Linked DNA regions of Zobellia alginiliquefaciens. The protein of the gene in region 2 interacts with the protein of the main gene of each other region in a pairwise test. Links are inferred from orthologs where the notes say so. Each region holds a gene or a part of one and is shown on either strand. Other genes may lie near its edges. The genes, in order: P0077_RS07775 and P0077_RS05030.

Region 1 (3,164 bases), 640 kb from region 2 along the record:
GGCGGATTTTATACATAAAATGAAAATAGCTCTTAAGGAACTAGAGGAAACCAAATATTGGTTGATATTATGTGAAAGAGCTACCACATATCCTTTTAAACAGGATTTAAAAACTGATATAAATGAACTAGCTTTAATTATGTACAAAATTGTGAGTACGAGCAAAAAGAATAAATAAAAGCGACATTGGTAAATTTTCTCATTTTTTAATTGATAGATTAATTATGTTAGATAAAAACGGAATCGCAAAGCGAATTGCAAAAGAGGTTAGAGACGGTTATTATGTTAATCTAGGAATCGGTATTCCTACTTTGGTGGCCAACTTTGTGAGAGATGATATAAATGTAGAGTTTCAGAGTGAAAACGGCGTTTTGGGCATGGGGCCTTTTCCTTTTGAAGGGGAGGAGGATGCAGACATTATAAATGCTGGAAAGCAAACCATTACGACCCTTAATGGTGCTTCTTTCTTTGACTCGGCTACCAGTTTCGGAATGATTCGAGGTCAACATGTGGACCTTACTATTTTGGGTGCTATGGAAGTTGCTGAAAATGGTGATATCGCCAACTGGAAAATTCCGGGAAAAATGGTCAAAGGTATGGGTGGCGCCATGGATTTGGTGGCTTCTGCCGAAAATATTATCGTAGCCATGATGCATACCAATCGTGCAGGAGAATCTAAACTTTTAAAGAAATGTAGCTTACCGCTTACGGGGGTCGGCTGCGTAACGAAGATTGTAACTAATCTTGCTGTAATTGAGGTAACTTCAAAAGGTTTTAAATTGCTGGAGCGCGCTCCAGATGTTTCGGTTGAAGAAATTGAAAAAGCAACAGAGGGTACGCTAATCATTGAAGGTGAGATTCCTGAAATGAATTTGTAAGTAAAATTACCTCTCGATTTAATCGGGATGTACCCGGAATTCTACCGATTTGTTATTTCACAACAAAAACATACTACTTCACAACAAGTTTTTTTTAGCTAGGACCTTAGGCCGTATTTTTATGGTGTTATTAATCGAAAGTCGCATCCCAAATCCGATTTTACCTAAACTTACGACCTATGGAAGCCCAAATTAACCAAACACCAGAAGAGATTCAAGTGTACAAAAATGATTTTTTCAGCGGAATTGTCATGCTGACCAGAAAATTATTTATGCTGTAAAGCATTTTGAAAAAAATTAAAAAAAAGTGGCTCACCCAAAGGCCGCTTTTTTTTATGCCTTTTTTTAAGGTTTTGCATCAGATTTAAAACGACTGAAGAATGTCAATAGCTTGTTTCAATGTTTCATTTTTCTTTGCAAAACAAAATCGTAAAACTCCGTCTTGGCGGTTATTCACATTAAAAGAAGATATGGGTATGCTTGCCAATTTGTACTCTGTAATCAATCGCTTTGCTAAATCTTCATCACTCTCCTCTGTAATTTTACTATAGTCCAACAGCTGAAAATAAGTTCCCTCAGAGGGTTTAAATTTAAACTTGGAGCCTTTTAATCCTTCTAAAAATAAATCTCTTTTTTCTTGATAGAAAGAAGGTAGGCTTAGATAGTTTTCCTCTTTCCATAAATAGTCCGTCATGGCGCGTTGCATAGGGTGGTCAACACAAAACACAGCAAACTGATGTGTTTTTCTAAATTCACGCATCAAAACTTCGGGAGCGGCACAATAACCTATTTTCCATCCGGTTACGTGAAAAGTTTTTCCAAAAGAGGCACAAACAAAGCTACGCTGTGCTAAATCATCAAACCTAGAAGCACTTTGATGTGCATTTCCATCAAAAATAATATGCTCATATACCTCGTCGCTAACCACAATGCAGTTGGTAGGCTTTAGAATTTCCTGAAGCTGCAGCATATCCTCTTTAGAGAAAATCCGCCCGCTTGGGTTATGGGGCGTATTAACGATTACCATTCGGGTTTTCTCTGAAATTTTAGTCTTGAACGCTTGCCAATCGGGTTTGTAACCATCAGCGTCCAATTGTACATAAATGGGAATTCCGCCATTGAGTTCAATTGCGGGCTCGTAGCAATCATAGGCAGGTTTGAATACGATCACCTCGTCACCTTTGTTTACAAACGCGGTAATAGCTGTAAAAATAGCCTGTGTTGCCCCGACGGTGACAGTAATTTCAGTTTCGGGGTTATAGATTCTATTATGAAGTATTTCAATTTTTTGTGAAATAATTTCCCTGAGGCGGTAATATCCTTGCATTGGAGCATATTGGTTATGACCGTTTTGCATGGCGTTTGTAACCAGATTCCTTAATTTACGGTCTATCTCAAAATTTGGAAAACCCTGAGATAAATCTATGGCGTTATGCTGGCGGGCCAAATTGCCAACAGTAGTAAAAATTGTAGTCTTCGCATTCGGAAGTTTTGATGCAAATTTCAGGTGAGAAGAAGCCATTTTACGTGATTCGGTTAAGATTTCAATTTACAACATTAATAGGCATATACTTTTTCTTTTTTAAATAAACTTAGCTACAATCTCTTATATTTATGCATCCAAAATATGTAATATGTGTAATTTTCGAACCTTAGTTTTTATACTTTCCGTAGTTTTTGTTTCTAATACGGCTATTTCTCAATCATCTCCATCAAAAAAAATGAAAGCGCTTATTGTGGACGGCCAGAACAATCACGAGCAATGGCCTAAAATCACATATATGTTAAAAACCGAAATGGAGAATACCGGTCTATTTACGGTTGAGGTGGCTCGTTCGGAATATACATGGAAGGGAGATAAATACATTTCAGAATTTCCAATAGCCGGTGTTCAGGAAACGGAGGCAAAAGAAAAGCCGGAACATGACCCCAATTATAGTCCCAAGTTTTCAAAGTACGATGTGGTCATCTGTAATTTTGGATGGAATGCTGCTCCATGGCCTGAGGAAACACAAAAGAAATTTGAGAAATACATCAAAAAAGGAGGTGGACTAGTTGTTTTTCACGCGGCCGATAATTCCTTCCCTAAATGGGAAGCTTATAACGAAATGATTGGTTTAGGAGGTTGGGGAGACCGAACCGAAAAAGATGGTCCGTATGTGTATTACAATAATGACGGCAAACTTATTCGTGATGATAGTCCTGGGAGTGCCGGTGCACATGGCCCACAGAGCGAATATCAAATTCAGATAAGAGAAGAGCACCCAATTACAAAGGGAATGCCCC
Region 2 (3,324 bases):
AATTCATAAGTGGCCCCTTCTAATATGGCAGTTGCATTTTTATACATTTTAACATTGCTCAAATCGCTATTACCAAAAACCTTTACATCGACCCTATCTTTTAAAACCAGATTAATCTCTTGGCCTTTCAGATTAAACTCCCCAGAACTGTTTCCTTCCATATTGATATTGAAAATCTCAGCATCTGCATTTAAGTCCAACTTAGCAGATTCGTGTAAATCTACATGTAGGTCTTTTGCATTAACAACTCCATCCATTGCAATCTCACCATCGTACATGGTAATGGATTCCAAATAAATATAGTTTACAATTATCTCCAATTTCTTTTTACGAGTAATGTTGTAATAAGAGCTTATCTGCAAAACACTATCTTGAACTCTAAATCTTAGAACGTCTATAAGATTATCATCTGCAGTGATAGAAACACCCTCTTCAGATGAATCGTGTAATTTTATTTCAAGGTCATCACGTAATTCTATTCCGTGAAAAGGGGGTAATTCTTGGTATACATCTATGACTGCCTTATTCCCTTTAATCTTAGGTTTTCTCTGTGAAAATGCTTGAAAAGTGAACAATAAAACAAATAGAAAAACAAAATTTTTCATATGATAGCGTCTTTAATACTAGGGGGTTAGTGTCCTATTTTATAGTTTACAAAGGTATCCCATATTATTCTTATCAAATAAGAATGTTAAAAAAGAATCAAAAAAAATGCCTAACTATAGCAGTTAGGCATTTTTATTTGAGTTAGTCCAGTAAATTAATGCTGAAGTTCTTCTTCATCTTTTTGTAGAGGAACTGTTTGAGGCACGAAATCTTGACCAGGAATAATATACTCGTCATTCTCGTCTACTTTACTATAATCATAAGCCCAACGGTGAACTTCAGGAATTGGACCAGGCCAATTTCCATGAATATGTTCCTGTGGAGTTGTCCACTCCAAAGTTGTGGCTTTCCAAGGGTTTTTAGGCCCAACCTTACCGTAGAAAATACTTCTTACAAAGTTGAATACAAATATAAGTTGTGCACTTGCCGTGATGATCGCAAATACGGTCATCAAAACTTGAATATCCGTTAATTCGTCAAACATTGGGAATGCCGTGTTTTCATAGTATCTTCTAGGAACACCTGCCATACCCACAAAGTGCATAGGGAAGAATATACCGTACGAACCTACTGCAGTAATCCAGAAATGGACATACCCTAAGTTCTTGTTCATCATCTTGCCTTCAAACATAGTTGGGAACCAATGATAAATACCTGCGAACATTCCATAAAGTGCAGAGATACCCATTACCAAGTGGAAGTGAGCAATTACAAAATAGGTATCATGAACGTTAATATCCAACGTACTATCTCCTAATACAATACCGGTAAGACCACCAGTAATAAAAGTAGACACCATACCTATTGAGTATAGCATTGCCGGGTTCAATTGTAGATTACCCTTCCAAAGAGTCGTAATCCAGTTAAACGCTTTTACGGCAGATGGTATTGCGATTAATAATGTTGTAAATGTAAATACGGAACCTAAGAACGGGTTCATACCAGAAATAAACATATGGTGCCCCCAAACAATGGTGGATAGGAAAGCAATTGCCAATATAGAAGCAATCATAGCACGATAACCGAAGATAGGTTTTCTAGCATTCACTGCCATTACCTCCGAAACGATACCCATTGCTGGTAAGATTACAATATATACCTCTGGGTGACCTAAGAACCAAAATAAGTGCTCATATAACACTGGAGATCCACCTTGGTAATGTAAAACTTCACCTTGTATAAATATATCCGACAAAAAGAAAGAAGTACCAAAACTTCTATCCATTATTAATAACAACGCCGCAGACAATAATACTGGGAAGGATATTATACCAATGATAGCCGTTACGAAAAATGCCCAAATCGTTAAAGGTAATCTTGTCATAGACATCCCTTTTGTACGAAGGTTGATTACAGTCACCACATAGTTCAAAGACCCCATAAGTGATGAAGCAATGAAAATTGCCATAGATACCAACCATAAGGTCATACCCATACCTGAACCCGGTTGTGCCATTGGTAGTGCACTTAGGGGAGGATATATTGTCCATCCCGCCGCTGCTGGACCTGCTTCTAAAAATAACGAAGCTAACATAATTACACACGAAATAAAGAACAACCAGAACGATAGCATGTTCATAAAACCGGATGCCATATCACGTGCACCAATTTGAAGCGGTATCAACAGGTTACTAAACGTACCACTCAACCCCTGTGTCAATACAAAGAAAACCATTAGGGTTCCGTGAATGGTTACCAAAGCCAAGTACACATCTGCATCCATAACACCATCAGGTGCCCATTTGCCCAATAAGGCCTCAAAAACCGAAAAAGATTCTCCTGGCCAAGCCAATTGCATACGAAACATAAGGGACATTAAAATACCCAACGCTCCCATAACGAATACACCAGTAATTAAATACTGCTTAGAGATCATCTTATGATCTTGACTAAATATATACTTAGTTACAAAGGTTTGTTTGTGGTGATGTTCGTGATCGTCATGTCCATGATCATCAACCTGTGCATTTGCAGTAACAGACATATTTGCTATTCTTTAATTTTAAATTTTCTTTTAAGCTCTCCTCAACTATCTATCAATACTACCTTTTTGGTATTAGTGACTTGCTGTTGCGGTTTCTATATTCTTGAATTCATCAGTAGAGGCCTGACCCATTACATTCTGTCCAAATGTTTTTTGTTCAGCCACCCAAGCATCATACTCCTCTTGAGTTTCTACAATAATCTTCATTTGCATGTTGTAGTGAGACTTTCCACAAATTTTGTTACAAAGCAGTATGTAATCAAACTCCCATGGATCTGAATTCTCTTCTCCATTGGCAGCTCTCTCCGATCTAATTGCATTTGTACGTTTTACTTTATCGGCCACATCAGGATTCTGACGCATTTCTTCCGTAGTATAAATTGGTGTAAAAGAGAACTCGGTAATCATTCCGGGAACACAGTTCATCTGAGCTCTAAAATGTGGCATATATGCCGAGTGCAATACGTCTTGTGAACGCATTTTAAAGTTAACCTTTCTCCCTACCGGCAAGTGCAACTCCTTTACAATAATATCATCGGCAGCGTACGTATCCGATTCATCCAAACCAAGAACGTTAGCTTTATTTATATCGATCATTCTAACATTAGCCTTACCCAGAACGTTGTCCTCACCACCGTATCTGGCCGTCCAGCTAAACTGCTGTGCATATAATTCAACTATTAACGGATCATCTTCATCGTTAACATCCATAATGGTTGTCCACGTATATAATC

What was found.
Region 1: the proteins of P0077_RS05030 (region 2) and P0077_RS07775 interact in binary tests that used the Escherichia coli proteins (3 or more experiments, as listed by UniProt). The link is inferred for Zobellia alginiliquefaciens from one-to-one orthologs.

What each region holds. Positions count from the first base shown.
Region 1 is NZ_CP119758.1:1,826,122-1,829,285, reverse strand. What follows is about bases 322-3,146. They hold P0077_RS07775 (methionine aminotransferase), read right to left. Parts: upstream 2,401-3,146; coding sequence 1,243-2,400; downstream 322-1,242. Other genes in these bases: P0077_RS07770 (ThuA domain-containing protein), read left to right, coding at 2,513-3,146; P0077_RS07780 (3-oxoacid CoA-transferase subunit B), read left to right, coding at 322-878. In the rest of the region: P0077_RS07785 (four helix bundle protein), read left to right, coding at 1-178; more of P0077_RS07780, read left to right, coding at 225-321; more of P0077_RS07770, read left to right, coding at 3,147-3,164. UniProt on the Escherichia coli protein: Shows aminotransferase activity with methionine and histidine as substrates, and to a lesser extent also with phenylalanine.
Region 2 is NZ_CP119758.1:1,188,641-1,191,964, forward strand. Bases 176-3,160 are described here. They hold P0077_RS05030 (cytochrome c oxidase subunit I), read right to left. Parts: upstream 2,591-3,160; coding sequence 761-2,590; downstream 176-760. Other genes in these bases: P0077_RS05025 (GIN domain-containing protein), read right to left, coding at 176-605; P0077_RS05035 (cytochrome c oxidase subunit II), read right to left, coding at 2,663-3,160. Outside these bases: more of P0077_RS05025, read right to left, coding at 1-175; more of P0077_RS05035, read right to left, coding at 3,161-3,324. UniProt on the Escherichia coli protein: Cytochrome bo(3) ubiquinol oxidase is the terminal enzyme in the aerobic respiratory chain of E.coli that predominates when cells are grown at high aeration.